DNA from 3 places in the uncultured Agrobacterium sp. genome. Region 3 is predicted to be linked to each of the others. Evidence: riboswitches for the same ligand, from Rfam matches in the RefSeq annotation. Region 3 holds a riboswitch; each other region holds the start of a gene.
The links. Region 3 has a riboswitch for cobalamin ahead of QZ869_RS15625 (DUF1636 family protein). Riboswitches for the same ligand answer to the same signal wherever they lie in the genome.
Positions count from the first base shown of each region.

Region 1: it holds a riboswitch for cobalamin, as region 3 does, so the genes downstream of both, bluB (5,6-dimethylbenzimidazole synthase) here and QZ869_RS15625 (DUF1636 family protein) in region 3, are expected to answer to the same signal.
Region 2: it holds a riboswitch for cobalamin, as region 3 does, so the genes downstream of both, QZ869_RS07825 (CbtB domain-containing protein) here and QZ869_RS15625 (DUF1636 family protein) in region 3, are expected to answer to the same signal.

Region 1 is NZ_CAJYTV010000011.1:291,886-297,085, forward strand. It holds gene QZ869_RS09935 (NAD+ synthase) at 1-399, shown strand, start outside; gene QZ869_RS09940 (TolB family protein) at 438-1,268, shown strand; cobalamin riboswitch at 1,301-1,482, shown strand; gene bluB (5,6-dimethylbenzimidazole synthase) at 1,577-2,263, shown strand; gene QZ869_RS09950 (LysE family translocator) at 2,371-3,006, shown strand; gene QZ869_RS09955 (EamA family transporter) at 3,047-3,934, shown strand; gene QZ869_RS09960 (ATP-binding protein) at 4,072-5,200, shown strand, end outside.
Region 2 is NZ_CAJYTV010000009.1:123,159-128,358, forward strand. It holds gene QZ869_RS07815 (cytochrome c) at 1-80, shown strand, start outside; gene QZ869_RS07820 (cytochrome c) at 159-1,082, shown strand; cobalamin riboswitch at 1,137-1,345, shown strand; gene QZ869_RS07825 (CbtB domain-containing protein) at 1,489-1,671, shown strand; gene QZ869_RS07830 (CbtA family protein) at 1,683-2,390, shown strand; gene QZ869_RS07835 (hypothetical protein) at 2,392-2,712, shown strand; gene QZ869_RS07840 (type 1 glutamine amidotransferase family protein) at 2,774-3,340, opposite strand; gene QZ869_RS07845 (GNAT family N-acetyltransferase) at 3,369-3,857, opposite strand; gene QZ869_RS07850 (helix-turn-helix transcriptional regulator) at 4,194-5,009, shown strand; gene QZ869_RS07855 (YbhB/YbcL family Raf kinase inhibitor-like protein) at 5,108-5,200, shown strand, end outside.
Region 3 is NZ_CAJYTV010000017.1:84,302-89,501, forward strand. It holds gene cobD (threonine-phosphate decarboxylase CobD) at 1-535, opposite strand, end outside; gene cbiB (adenosylcobinamide-phosphate synthase CbiB) at 534-1,499, shown strand; gene QZ869_RS15615 (cobyric acid synthase) at 1,486-2,943, opposite strand; gene cobO (cob(I)yrinic acid a,c-diamide adenosyltransferase) at 2,947-3,564, opposite strand; cobalamin riboswitch at 3,687-3,900, shown strand; gene QZ869_RS15625 (DUF1636 family protein) at 4,015-4,440, shown strand; gene cobW (cobalamin biosynthesis protein CobW) at 4,434-5,200, shown strand, end outside.

The sequences.
Region 1 (5,200 bases), on a different contig from region 3:
CCTATCAAGGACCTCTATAAGATGCAGGTCTACGCCATCTCCAGTTGGCGCAATGCCCATGTCCCGCCGGGTGCCCTCGGGCCTTCCGGTGAAGTGATACCGGCCAACATCATCTCAAAGGCTCCGTCGGCTGAGTTGCGGCCCAACCAGACAGACCAGGACTCGCTGCCGCCATATCCGGTTCTTGACGATATTCTTGAGTGCCTGGTTGAACAGGAAATGTCCGTCGACGAGATCGTCGCACGCGGTCACGATGTGACAACTGTCCACCGGATCGAGCATCTGCTCTATCTTGCCGAGTACAAGCGTCGCCAGTCCGCACCGGGTGTGAAAATCACCAAGAAGAATTTCGGACGTGACCGGCGCTATCCTATCACCAATCGCTTCCGCGACCGGTAGGCTGGCCTGCCAGTCTGGACGTGGTGAGGGGAGTAACGATGCGCAGTTCAGTCGAGATATTCAATATTCGTACTCGGGCAAATCGGGTGGTCTGGCAGACGGACAAACTGTTCGAAGCACCCAACTGGTCCCCAGACGGTCGCTATCTCCTGTTGAACAGTGAGGGCCTGCTTTATCGCTTGTCTCTGGGTGGAGATGTCGCGGTAGAGAAGGTCGACACCGGCTTTGCCGTACAGTGCAACAACGATCATGGCATTTCGCCGAATGGGTCGCTTTACGCGATTTCGGACAAGGTCGAGTTCGGGAAGAGCGCGATCTATCTTCTTCCGTCATCAGGTGGCGCGCCGACATTGATGACGCCGAACCTGCCCTCCTACTGGCATGGCTGGGCGCCGGATGGCAAAAGCTTCGCTTACTGCGGGATCAGAGATCAGATTTTCGATATTTATTCCATGGACATAGAAACCCGCAACGAGACGCGCCTGACCCATGGAGAGGGGCGAAACGACGGGCCGGATTATTCGCCGGACGGTCATTGGATATACTTCAACTCCAGCCGCACGGGACAAATGCAGATCTGGCGCGTAAGAGCAGATGGATCAGCCGTCGAGCGGATCACGAACAGCCCATATGGCGACTGGTTCCCCCATCCGTCTCCAAAGGGAGACAAGGTCGTCTTCATTTCCTATGACGGCGACGTCTTCGACCATCCGCGTGATCTCGATGTTCGCGTGCGACTGATGGATCCCGATGGTGGCAATGTCGAAACGCTCTTTGATCTTTTTGGCGGGCAGGGGACGATGAACTCTCCCAACTGGTCACCAGCTGGTGATGAGTTTGCCTATGTGCGATATTTCCCAGCCGAATAAATCTGCGGCGCTTGCCTTGGCGCCAACAATTGGACATACGGTTTTCGTCAGGTGCCTGCTTGAGCGGGAGAATCGGGAATGCGGTGCAAGACCGCAACGTGCCCAACGCTGTGAGGCGGATGACCGTCGCCATATGCCACTGAGCAATCTCGGGAAGGCGGCAACGGTCAGAAGAAGCCAAGTCAGAAGACCGGCCTGACACGATTGACCAGTCCGCGCGGACAGCGGCAGGTTGTGAGGAAGGAGGTCTGTGACGCAGTGCAATCTGCGTGCTCACGCGGTCCTTCCTGCATTGTTGGGGATTGACGATGCGACCTGATGCCACCCGGCGCGGCCTGAGGCCAGCTTTTGAATTTGCCGAAGACGACAAGGCTGCGGTCTACCGCGCTATCGAGACTCGCCGCGATGTCCGCAATGAGTTTTTATCCGATCCGCTACCGGATGAACTGATCGGAAAGCTGCTTGCTGCAGCCCACGCCGCGCCTTCGGTCGGCTTCATGCAGCCGTGGAATTTTACCCTCGTCACGAATGGTGAGATCAGACAGGCCGTGTGGCAGGCCTTCAGCCGTGCCAATGAGGAAGCGGCACAGATGTTTGCAGATGAAAAACAGTCGCTTTATCGCAGTCTGAAGCTGGAAGGAATCAGGAAGGCGCCGCTCTCCGTCTGCGTCACCTGCGATCCAACAAGAGGTGGCGATGTGGTGCTGGGGCGCACCCACAATCCTCATATGGATGTTTATTCCACGGTCTGCGCAGTCCAGAACCTCTGGCTGGCAGCACGTGCCGAGGGCGTCGGCGTTGGCTGGGTCAGCATCTTTCATGACGATGATATCCGAGAGATACTGGATATCCCGCATCACATTCAAATCGTGGCGTGGCTTTGCCTGGGATATGTTTCTGAACTCTACGCGGAGCCAGAGCTTGCGGTGAAGGGATGGCGCCAACGCCTGCCGTTAGACCAATTGGTATTCAAGAACCGGTGGGGCGAAAAATAGGTAGCAACTCTGCCGCGTGGGCTGCTTCTCAATAGTTGAAAAAAGGTCCTTGCCTGTCCTGCTGGCCGATGGCTTACTTTCTCTTTGTTTCGAGAGGGGATTTAACGATGCCGATTGAAAACTGGCTGGCCTTCGTGGCCGCATCCGCCGTCATGCTCGCCATTCCAGGGCCCACGATCCTCCTGGTCATCTCCTATGCGCTCGGACACGGCCGAAAGGCAAGCAGTGCCACGGTTGCTGGCGTAGCCCTTGGCGACTTCACCGCCATGACGGCCTCAATGCTGGGCCTCGGTGCGCTGCTGGCAACGTCTGCCGCGCTCTTCACGATCTTGAAGTGGGTGGGTGCTGCCTATCTTATCTATCTCGGTATCAAACTCTGGCGCGCGCCCGTCGCAGCTTCGTCTGACGGGGAGGGAAATGTGACAGGGCGCGAGCGTCCGATAAAAATATTTCTCCATACCTATATCGTGACGGCGCTGAACCCGAAGAGCATCATCTTCTTCGTCGCCTTCCTGCCGCAGTTCCTCTTGCCAAACCTGCCGTTCTGGCCGCAGGTGCTTATTTTCGAAGTTACTTTTCTTGTGCTTGCGACTTGCAACGCGGCTCTTTATGGGTTGCTGGCGAGTGCAGCGCGCAACACCATTCGCAAGCCCTCCGTCCAGCGTGTCGTCAATCGCACCGGCGGCGGACTTTTGATCGGTGCCGGACTGCTCGCGGCAGGCTGGAAGAAAGCTGCTGCATAAAAGCGTCGCCAGTCTGCGCGGCGCGAGTTTGGATTGAACAATGTCAGCGCCGCACATCCTTCTTGCTCTGGTCACGGTCTTCCTCTGGGGCTTCAACTTCGTGGTCATAAAAATCGGCGTCATGGATATGCCGCCCCTTTTCCTGACCGCTCTGCGTTACCTTTTCGCTGCCGTCCCGTTGATCTTCCTCCTGCCGCGCCCGAAAGTGCCGTGGAAGCACATGGTCGTTTACGGCATGGTCATGGGTTGCGCGCAGTTCGGACTGCTTTATACGGCCATCAAGTGGGGGCTGCCTGCAGGGCTTGCTTCACTCGTTATGCAGTCGCAGGCGTTCTTCACCATGGCGCTCGCCGTCACGTTGCTGGGTGAAATCCCGCTGAAGTCCCATATTGCTGGCGCAGCTGTCGCTTTTTCAGGCCTTGCGGTGATCGCTCTGGAACGTCTGGAGCTAACGGCCCTCGTTCCCCTGCTAATGTGTGTCGGCGCGGCCTTCAGCTGGGCGATCGGCAATATCGTCAATCGCAAGGTTGGTCGGGTGAACGCCATCTCCTTCGTGGCATGGACGAGCCTTGCGCCCGTGCTGCCATTGATTGCGCTTTCGTTGCTGCTCGAAGGCCCACAAGCGATCCGCGACGGTCTGGCCAACGCCAACATGATGACGGTAGGCGTCGTTGCCTACATGGCCTATGGTGCAACGATCATTGGCGCAGGGATCTGGAGCTTTTTGTTGCTGCGCTATCCGGCGGGAACCGTGGCTCCGTTTTCACTGCTGGTGCCGATCGTCGGATTTATGGGTGCATACTTCGCCTTCTCCGAACACATCACGGTTCTGGAAATCGTTGGTAGCGCTCTCGTTGTCGCAGGTTTGGCGCTGAACGTTTTTGGCCGCCGCCTCTCCTTCGGTCGCACGCGCTCTGGTACCGCGTGATGAACAGCGATGAGTTTCTCAATTCCCTGTGCATTGTTGCGATGCGTCCGGGCTTTTGAGTAAAACTTTGGTAAAGAGAGTGTTCGCCGTTCAATGAATCGGCACCTTCGTTCATAGCAGTGCAGGGAAGTGTACAAGTGCAGGTCGGTATCGACATGGGAACGCTTTCGGGCGGGCAGAGTGCCAAGCTCGATATCGAGGAATTGCTTGCCACGCGTCTACTGGTGCAGGGCAATTCCGGTTCCGGAAAGTCGCATCTTCTGCGTCGCCTGCTGGAGCAATCCGCACCCTGGGTGCAGCAGGTGATCATCGATCCCGAGGGCGATTTCGTCACTTTGTCCGACAAGTTCGGTCATGTCGTGGTGGATGGTGAGCGTACTGAAGCGGAGCTTGCAGGCATTGCTAATCGCATTCGTCAGCATCGCGTGTCATGTGTCCTGACGCTTGAGGGACTGGACATCGAACAACAGATGCGTGCTGCCGCCGCTTTCCTCAATGGCATGTTCGACGCCGATCGTGAATATTGGTATCCGGTGCTGGTGGTGGTCGACGAAGCACAGATGTTTGCGCCCTCCGTCGGCGGCGAGGTGACGGAAGACGCGCGCAAAGCCTCATTGGGTGCGATGACAAACCTGATGTGCCGCGGGCGCAAACGCGGCCTCGCCGGCGTGATCGCCACACAGAGATTGGCCAAGCTCGCCAAGAATGTCGCGGCTGAAGCCTCCAACTTCCTGATGGGCCGTACCTTCCTCGATATCGATATGGCGCGCGCCGCAGATCTCCTCGGTATGGACCGTCGCCAAGCGGAAATGTTTCGCGATCTTCAGCGCGGCAATTTCGTGGCCCTCGGCCCGGCCCTGTCGAGACGCCCGCTGCCGATCGTCATCGGTCCGGTGGAAACATCGGCACGTTCGTCATCGCCAAAGCTCATGCCGCTGCCGGATGCGCCCCAGGATGTGGAAGACTTGATCTTCACGCCGGACCCGGAAGAGTTCAACCGTCCTGTCGTCCGTCGTACACCGCCGGCTCCTCGCCCTACAACCGATATTCTCGCGGAGCTCTCACGCTCGACGCCTGCCGCCATCGCGCCTGCTTCCGAGCAACCTTCGCGTTCGAGCCAGCCGGAACTGACACCGGAAGAGCGCGAGGAAAAGATCACCGCCGTTTTGACAGAAATTCTCGACGATCCGCAATCGGCCTATCGCACCGATGCGGTCCTCTATCAGGACTTCCTCGTTCGCGCTCGGATGCGCCGCATACCTGGCA
Region 2 (5,200 bases), on a different contig from region 3:
AGGCCAGCACGGGTGCTGCCCTGAAGACGCTCGGCGCCGATTGCAGCTCCTGCCATCAGGCCTATCGTCTGAAGAAGTAAGACGACGAAGACACACCCGCCGGTTCAGCGGCGGGCTATTCTTTTTTTTGATGTTTTATCGATTAGGCGGAGAGGCGGATGGCATCCATATGGGCAAAGCTGGCAGGCGGCATTGCGGTCGCGGGGATTGCCGGTTTCGGTATCTTCATGTGGGTGACGGCACCTGAGCGCCAACCACCAAGCCACTGGGCCAATCTGGGCGAGCCGGATCTTGCCAATGGCGAGACTCTGTTTTGGGCAGGCGGATGCGCAAGCTGCCACGCCGCCCCGGATGCGACCGGAGACGCCGTGAAAACGCTTTCCGGCGGCCAGGCCTTACCGAGCCCTTTCGGCACTTTTCACGTTCCCAACATCTCGCCAGATCCTCAGCACGGTATCGGCAGCTGGACAGTGGCCGAATTCGGTGACGCCATGACCAGAGGCGTTGGAAAGAATGGCGAACATCTCTATCCCTCCTTCCCTTATACGTCCTACGCCCGCATGACTGCGCAGGACATCAACGACCTCTTCGGCTATCTGAAGACGTTGCCCACCAGCACCAATGATGCGCCTGCCCACGATCTACCATTCCCGCTCGACATGCGACTGGCTCTCGGTGGCTGGAAGTTCCTCTATTTTGACAAGGGTGCGCCGCGCGTGCAGCTTGCCAATGACAATGCCAGCGCCGATGTCGCACGCGGCCAGTATCTGGTGGAAGGTCCAGGCCATTGCGGCGAATGCCATACGCCACGCACGGCACTTGGCGGGTTGATCAAGGACAAGTGGCTGGCGGGCGGCCCCAACCCGGAAGGCGAGGGAACGATCCCCGATATCACGCCCGGCTCGCAGGCCATCAGCTCCTGGACGGCAGCAGATATCGCCAACTACCTCGAGACCGGCTTCACGCCGGAGTTCGACAGTGTCGGCGGCTCCATGGTCAAGGTGCAGCAAAACATGGCGAAGCTTTCTACCGATGACCGCAATGCGATCGCCGCTTATCTCAAGGCAGTTCCGGCGCGCTGAAATCCTGAATGCGGGAGGCGGCGCTTCTCGCATTGACTCTACACAACCTCTGACTGATAACAGACAGGTGATGGTCTTTCCGGTCCTGCCGGAAAGTGAAAAGGGAACACGATAGGAGCTTCGCTCTCATTCGTGGCTGCCCCCGCAACTGTGAGCGGCGAGCCTGAAAACGAAAGCCACTGATGCTGTTTTTTGCATCGGGAAGGCGTTTTCAAAGCTACGACCCGCGAGCCAGGAGACCTGCCATCACGAAGTGTCGTCAATGCCGGCGGGGTGTCCGGAAGAGCACGGTTTTCGGGCAGGAATCATCCGTCCGAAAAGCCCTGTTTGTCTTTCCCCGTGGTGAATGTTGAACGCGTGCGTCCGGCTGCCTGAAAACAGCGCGCCGCTGAAAAAGAGGGTCACCATGTCTATCCAACAGAACACGGCGTCGAGCGCCGTTTCCTCAATGACTTCGAAACTCCTTCAAGCCCTGACCGCTGTAGCGCTCGGACTGTTTATCGTCGGTTTCGTCGGCTTCTCGCATGTCGAGGCCATGCATAATGCGGCGCATGATACGCGCCACGCCAATGCCTTCCCCTGCCATTGAGGGGAACTGAGATGTCGTTTTTCAGGAATATCGTTTTTACCGCTGTGCTCGTCGGCCTGATTACCGGACTGGCCGTCAGTGCCATGCAAGCGGTTGGCACAACGCCGCTCATTCTCCAGGCGGAAACGTTCGAGGGTGCCGGCAGCGAAGCAGACCATTCGCATGATGCCGCCACACCAGCCGATCACCACCACGACGCTGAAGCTTGGGCCCCCGCCGATGGGTTCGAGCGTAACGCCTACACCGTGGCCGCCAATGTGCTGACTGCCATCGGCTATGCGCTCGTGCTCACTGGCCTGATCTCGCTTCGCGGCGCTCAGGGTGGCTGGCGCGAGGGGCTTTTCTGGGGGCTTGCGGGCTTTGCCACCGTGATGTTGGCTCCGATGATCGGCCTGCCGCCGGAACTGCCGGGAAGCCCGGCGGCCGATCTCGGTGCGCGCCAGATCTGGTGGATTGCAACCGCGGCCGCCACGGCCGGTGGCATTGCGCTTCTTGCGTTTCGCCGTTCAGAGCCTTGGGCGGTGATCCTTGCTGTCGTGCTGATTGTTGCGCCGCATGTCGTCGGTGCGCCGTTGCCGCCTACAGGTGAACACGCGCTGGCACCTCTGCCGCTGGAACGCCGCTTCGTCGTTCTCGCCACCGTTACCAGCTTCGTCTTCTGGCTGATCCTCGGCTCGTTGAGTGGCCTGTTCCTCAAGCGTTTCGAAGCTGCAAAGTAAGATGATCACAGGGGGAAACGCAGCCGACTGGAGCGATGAGCTCGATTGCCTGCGTTTTCCGGTTCCCGGTCATGGCGCGCTTTGCGCCATGCATCGTCTTGCCTTCAAGGCGCTCCTGCAAGAGGCGCCGACAGCGCAGACGTGCCGGGCTTACTTCCTGGAAAACCGGGACGCTTTTCTCGATGCTGCGCGCAAGAAGATCGAGCGGATGACAATTCCATCCGACCGAAGCCTCCACATCAACAGCCGTGATTTACGCCGCGCCATGGCGGTGGAAGACGCGCAAGGACCGGCGCGCCTCTGCCGTGTTCTGGACCGTTGAAAGCACGATGAGTGGACTTGCACAGAGCGGCCTTTGTGGCTTCAGAGAGAGGCATGGCGCCCTATCGATGCTCTGCGGAAAACACCGAAAGTTCGCTTTCGGCTTCCGGTGCCCAGAGACCAAGGGCTTCCAATACCTCTGTCGCGAAGCTCACCGGCGAGTTGCCGGGCGCGGTGACGATGCCCTTGTCACTGACAGCCCTCGGCTGGTCGCGATAAAGCACTGACCCATCATAAGCGTCATATCGCTGGTGCGATTCCAGCGAGTTCCCCGTGTGCGCAACGTGGTTCAGGATGCCGGTGCCTGCTAGCGCACTCGCGGCGGCGCAGATCCCTGCGACGACGCGTTCTTTTTCCCGAAAGCGATGGACCAGATCGCTGAAATCGGGAGCCTTACCCTTTTCCCAAGACAGGCCGCCAGGAATGACGAGGGCGTCTATAGTGCTAGGATCAAGGGCGTCGTGAGCCGTTTCCGGCGCGACCTTGAACCCACCCATAGACGTAACGGGTAGGCCATCTGGAGATGCCGTTACGATCTCGACACCAAGATAGCCCCGCGCCGCAGCGGCAAGCAGCGCAGGCTCCCAATCGGCAAACTCTTCTGTCAGGGCAATTCCAATACGGGCCATATCATCCTCCAAAATATCAGAAGGCGGATCAGGCGATCGCCTGCATGAAGCGCATGCCTGTGACGGGACGCGAAATGAAATCCATGTTTTCGTAGAACTTGTGCGCGGCGAAATTGCCGGTCGCAGCCCCGACGGACAGGAAGTCGCAGCCGCATCGCTTGGCTACATCGCGAGCGCGCGCCACGAGGTGCTGACCGGTGCCGTGTCCGCGATGACCGTCACGCACGAAGAGATGGTGCAGCTCCATTCCTCGGCGGCCTTCCTGGGCGCGGTAGAGCGGCACGAGAATGGCGTAGCCGATAAGCTCGCCTGCAGCTTCCGCCACCAGTGCGGTGATCCAGGGGACTTGGCCGAAAAGATCGCGCTCCAGCTTCTCAGGCGTGATCGCTGCGGCATCGCCATGATGAGCGGCAAGCAGCGTGATCATTTCGTTGAGTTCGGGCAAATCCGCCGGGCGCGCGCCACGTATGGTGACGACGGGCGGTCTCGGCAGTGTCAAAAGGCTGTCTTCGGTCATTGGTCTGGTCCTTCGGGTTTTCTGGTCTTTTGCCGTCAGGACGCTTGGAAAACAACAAAGCCGCCTAACGGCGGCTTGTTGACAAAGTGATCTGTCGAGCCGCCCTTTACAGGTAGGCCCAAAAATACGTGCAGGAGATGGGTGCGCGTTCGTTGATCATGGGCGATTCAATGCGCTCGAATCGGAAAGCTGTCAAGGGGTGGTTTCAGCATTCCGGCCTCTCCAGTTCCATCCGACTCACGGGAGCGAGTGTTTGATTGACATCGGTCCCGCTCAAGCCGCTATGTGCATCGCCGAGATATTCAACCAAAGTGCAGGCAGGGACGAACGAGATTTATGACCACGCAATCGGCAGAGCAGTTGGGTTTTCATCGTGCAGGCGTCTCGCTGCTTCCCATAACCCAAGCAACGGCAGCGACATTCACGGATCTGTTCATCGGTCTGACTTTCCTGTGCTTTATCTGTGCGGGGAGCAAAAGGGTCGTCTGCCCTGTGAACGGCGAGCTGGTTGGCGAGTCCGGTGACGTTCTGATTTTCCCCTCTGGTTCTATCGTCACCTTGGAAAACCGTCCCGTCAGTGCCGCGAATTATAGGGCGACCGGCATCTACTTCGATCATGAGTTGATTGACTCGGTTTTCTCCGATCAGCCACGCGCGGCAGGCTCGCCCGGCGTTCAGATCATTCGTAAGGCACAAAGCGATGACTATGATGTCGTGGAGATCACGCGGCGAGCACTGGATGATGACGCTTCGCCCATCTCGGTCAAGCGCCATCGCCTTTTGGAACCCTTGGTCTGGCTTCGCCATCACGGAGTCCATTTGCCGAAGCGAGGTGAAGATCAGCCATGGAACCAGGTGCGGCGTCTGATAGAGGCCGACATCAGCCAGCCTTGGCGGGTGGAAGACGTTGCTCGGCATTTTGCCATGAGTGAAGCCAGTTTCCGGCGGTGGCTAGCGAAATCCGGTCCCGGATTTTCGCAGATTCTGTTGAACACGAGATTGGAGAAGGGGTTAGGGATGTTGCAATCGACAGACTTTTCCATCTCCAACATCGCCCTGGAATGTGGATTCAAGACGCCTTCGCATTTCTCAGAGGCCTTCCGCAAAAGGTTCGGTCTTAAACCACGTTCTATCCGAACAGCCGAATTCTGATCGTTTTTCGATAGTCTTTGATCGCGAGCCGGAAGCTCGAAATTCCTGGCCGGTTTATTTCATTGAGCATGATCAACGTCTGGAAAGGACACCTCATCATGCTGAAAAGGAACGTCGTAGCCGGCTTCATGCTCGCCTTGCTCAGCGCCACGACCGCTAGCGCAGCGGATTTTAAATTGTCGAGTACGTCG
Region 3 (5,200 bases):
CGACCACCAGCAGACCGCCTTTGCGGTGCATGTGGTCAGCGAGAGCCAGAATATGATCGTGCTCGATCACCCTGCCATCGGGATTGTTGGGATTGATCACCACCGCATAGTCGAAATCAGCGAGGTCGGAGAAGTGGGCGACTTCCGTCACCGCAAGTCCTGCCATCCGCGCCGTTCTGGCATGTTCCGCGTAGGCGGGTGTCAGCACGGCAGCATTTTTGGCGCCGCGTTGAACGGCAATCTCGGCAAGCAGCGGCATGAGCATTTGCGTTCCCGGCGCTGCGGCTAGATGCTTGACAGACGGCGCGCTGAAAGCGGTGGCGGCAACCGCCTTCAGGCGTTCCAGCGCGTCAGGCTCCGGCAGGCGTGAGAAGGCGCTGGCAGGAAGGGGAGAATACGGATAGGAATGTGGATTGATCCCTGTGGACAGGTCGATCCAGGGTTGAGGCGCTAGCGGGTAGGACGCACGTGCCCGGCCAAGATCGCCACCGTGGCGGATCGCTGCCTCTACCCTCTCTGGTCTCAGGTTGCCCATGTTCTTCACCATTGCTTTCCTGTCGCTTTTGATCGAACGCTTCGCTGGCTATCCCGATTGGCTGTTTCGCCGGATCGGCCATCCGGTGACTTGGATCGGTTCGCTTATTGCGCTGCTCGACGCAAAATGGAACCGAGAACACCGATCATTTTTGCATCGGGAAGGCAAAGGCGTCTTGGCGCTCATCGTTATTTTGGGTGTCACGGTGACAATCTCCCTTCTGCTGCAGAGTATTCTTCTGCTTTTTCCGCTTGGGTTTTTACTGGTCGCGATCGTCGGTGCATCTCTTCCCGCGCAAAAAAGCTTGGAAACCCATGTCGAGGCAGTGGCAATCGCGCTGGAAAGCGAAGGCCTCGAAGGTGGGCGCAATGCCGTGTCGATGATCGTTGGTCGCGATCCCGATCAACTCGATGAGGCAGCGGTGTGTCGGGCGGCCATCGAGAGCCTCGCCGAGAATTTTTCTGATGGCATCGTAGCACCTTCGCTGTGGCTCGGTTTGCTCGGCCTGCCCGGTGGGGCGGGCTACAAGGCGATCAACACGGCAGACAGCATGATCGGTCACCGCACACCACAACACAAAGCCTTTGGCTGGGCTTCTGCCCGTGTGGACGATCTGGTCAATCTTCCCGCTTCGCGCCTCAGCGGTGTGCTCTTCGTGGTCGCCGCCTTCTTCTTGCCGGGTGCCTCTCCCGCCAATGCGGTTCGGGCGATCTTTCGTGACGCCGGCCACCACCGCTCTCCCAATGCCGGATGGCCGGAAGCGGCTCTTGCCGGGGCGCTGGGTTTCGCACTTGCCGGACCGCGCTCCTATGCTGGACAGATGATCCAGGCGCGCTTCATGGGCGAAGGCGGGCGTCGGGATTTGACCGCCGCCGATATTCGTCAGGCTCTGAAGCTTGCGCGTATCGCGGATGGCCTGCTGATCGGCTTCTTTGGTCTTATGGTATTGCTTATCTGGCGATAGAGAGCAGCGCGTCTAGATCGAGATGGCGCTCCATGTGGTCGGCCAGCCGGTCCAGCACCGCATCCACCTGCGCTTCGTAATTCAAGGCCGAGCGGTGCCCGCCAAGCCGTTGCAGCCAGGCGCTACGCTGTCCGTCATCGGAAAACAGGCCATGGACATAGGTGCCGAAAACACGGCCATCGGCGGATATGGCGCCATCGACATGGTTGCCGATCGTGGAGAAGGGTCGTTCGCAATCGACACCTTTAGTCACACCCACATGCATTTCATAGCCGGAGAACGCCTCGCCGTCGAAGCTTCGCCCTTCGACCGAGACCAGCCGCTTGTCTCCGGTCAGCACCGTCTCGACGTTTAGAAGCCCCAGCCCTTCCACGGTCGATGGCGGCCCTTCGATGCCGTCCGGGTCCGATAGGGTCGCTCCAAGCATCTGGTATCCTCCACAGAGGCCCAGAATCATTCCGCCGCGGCGAAGATGCGCCTTGATGTCTATGTCGAACCCGGCCTGCTTCAGGACGGCCAGATCGGCAATCGTCGCTTTCGATCCGCACAGCAAAATAAGGGCGCAATCGCCAGGAATGGCGGTTCCGGGACGCACGCGGATCAGTTCGACATCCGGCTCCATATCCAGCGGGTCGAGATCGTCGAAATTGGAGATGTGCGGCAGGATCGGCATGGCGATGCGGATCCTCGCGCCCGGTTTCGTTTGGGCTTCGCCAGTCAGTCCCAGCGCATCTTCGGCGGGCAGCCGTGCGGCGTCGGCAAAGTGCGGCAGAAGGCCGATGGACGTCCAGCCGGTGTGGTCTGCGATAATATGCATCCCCTCCTCGAACAGCGAGGGATCGCCGCGAAAACGATTGACGATGAAGCCTTCGATCATCCTCGCGTCGTCTGCATCCACCACCGTCTTCGTGCCGACGAGACTGGCGATCACCCCGCCTCGGTCGATATCACCGATCAAGATCACCGGAACATTGGCGGCGCGGGCAAAACCCATATTGGCAATGTCATTGGCACGCAGATTGACTTCCGATGCGCTGCCGGCACCTTCGACCAAAACCAGATCGGCATTGGCCTTCAGATGCTCGAAGCTTTCCAGCACGTGCAGCATCAGCCCCGCTTTCATGTGCTGGTACTCTGCCGCCTTGGCGTTGCCGAGGATTTTGCCCTGTACCACCACCTGCGCGCCGGTTTCGCTCTGGGGCTTCAAAAGAACCGGGTTCATGTGCACCGAGAGCGGAACATTTGCCGCCCGCGCCTGCAAGGCCTGCGCCCGACCGATCTCGCCACCATCCGCAGTCACCGCGGCATTGTTGGACATATTCTGCGGCTTGAAGGGCAGGACCGAAAGTCCGCGACGGGTAAAGGCACGCGCCAGACCCGCCACCATCAGCGACTTGCCGACATCCGAGCCGGTTCCCTGAAACATGATGGATCTGGCGACCATGGATCAGAACTCGATGCCGGACTGGGCTTTGACGCCCGCCTTGAAGTGATGCTTCACCAGCGTCATCTCCGTCACCATGTCTGCTGCCTCGATCAGCGGCGGCTTGGCATTGCGCCCGGTCACGATGATGTGCAGATCGGGACGGCGTCTCTGCAAAGTGGCGACAACGTCCGTCAGATCCAGATAATCGTAGCGAAGCGCGATATTCAATTCGTCCAGAACCAAAAGACCGATCGTCTCATCGGCCATCAGGAGCTTTGCTTCCTCCCAGGCCTTGGTCGCCGCGGCGATATCGCGCTTCAGGTCCTGAGTGTCCCACGTGAAACCTTCGCCCATGGTGCGCCATTCCACCCGGTCACCAAAAAGCATCAGCGCCTGCTGTTCACCGGTCGACCACGCGCCCTTGATGAACTGGACGATACCAACGCGTCGGCCCGTGCCGAGCATGCGCAGCGCAAGGCCGAAGGCTGCAGTGGACTTGCCCTTGCCAGGGCCGGTATTGACCATCAATAGACCCTTCTCGATGGTCTTCTCGGCCACTTCCGCATCCTGCACGCTCTTGCGGTTCACCATCTTCTCGCGGTGGCGGGCGGCGTCACTGTCGCTGATCTCGCGTGTCATGATGTCCACGTCCTTCCGAGCCTGTTTTGGAAGCGGCGACTATAGTCAAAACGCCCTTCTCGGCAATGGCACCGAGAGCATCGCTCAAGAATCCGCGCATTGACCGCAAGCCAGCTTGCCCGTAAAGGTAAGGCACTGACGGTCTTTTTCCGGCAACGGGAAAAGCTAAGAGGGAACACGGTTCCGCCCACTTCTCGGGTCAATCCGTGGCTGCCCCCGCAACTGTAAGCGGCAAGCCCGCACCGTAAAGCCACTGGATTTCGATCCGGGAAGGCGGTGCAAGGGCGCCTATTCAAGCCGCAAGCCAGGAGACCTGCCGTTCCAGAAAAAACGTCTGCCGGGCGGGGTGCTCCGGTCAGTCAGTTCCGCCGAATATCGGTTTGCGCTGTCTCGCATTCCGTCTTTGGCACCGCACCCCTTGCATGTTTTAACAGCGGAAGCGGGCTCGGTTTGGATATTACAGCGACATCGTCTCGGACGGAAGGATCGACCGAAAAGCAGAAAGCTCCCGGTCTGGTTGTTTATGTCTGCCGCAGTTGCCGTAGTGAGGCAGAACCGAATGCCGAGCCGCGCCCCGGCGCGCTGCTGGCAGAGGCGGCGATCGCGCTTGGTGCGGAAGCCGATATCGAGGTACGCAGCGTCAACTGCCTTGCCAATTGCAAGCGTGGTGCCAGTGCCGCGATGCGCAGTGCCGATGGCTGGTCTTACGTCTTCGGCGGGCTGACGCCCGATCATGCCGATGATCTGATCACCGGCGCGCGCCTGCTTGAAAGTTCCACCGATGGCCTGATGCCTTGGCGCGGGCGTCCGGACAGCTTGAAGCGCGGCATGGTCGCGCGCATTCCCCCTTTGAATTTCCTCGAGGAGACATCATGACCACGCTAGAGCGCGTTCCCTGCACCATCGTCACCGGCTTTCTGGGCGCCGGCAAAACCACGCTGCTGCGCGGCCTTTTGGAAAAGCTCGATGGCAAGCGTCTGGCGATTATCGTCAATGAGTTCGGCGATGTCGGCATCGATGGGGACATCCTCAAGGGCTGCGGCATCGAAAGCTGCCCGGAAGAAAACATCGTCGAGCTTGCCAATGGCTGCATCTGCTGCACAGTCGCGGATGATTTTCAGCCGGCCATCGAGCAGATTCTGAGCCGTCAACCGCGGGTCGATCATATCCTGATCGAGACCTCCGGTCTTGCGCTGCCCAAGCCACTGGTCCAGGCCTTCCAATGGCCGGCGATCAAGAGTCGCGTCACCGTCGACGCGGTCGTTGCCGTTGCCGATGGTGCGGCACTTGCCGAAGGCATGGTGTCGCATGACATGGACGCGCTCGCCGCCCAGCGCGCCAATGACGAAGCGCTCGACCATGACGATCCGGTCGAGGAAGTCTTCGAAGATCAGATCGCCTGCGCCGACCTGATCGTGCTGACCAAGGCCGATCTTCTCGATGCCGAAGGTCTGGAGCGTGCCAAGGCGCATATCGGCGAGCATCTGCCAAAGGCCGCCAAGATCGTCGTTGCTTCCCACGGCCAGATCGATCCTGCCGTGCTGATCGGGCTTGGGCTGGCAGTCGAAAACGATATCGAAAACCGCCATACCCATCATGATGAGGAAGAGGACCACGATCACGACGAATTCGACAG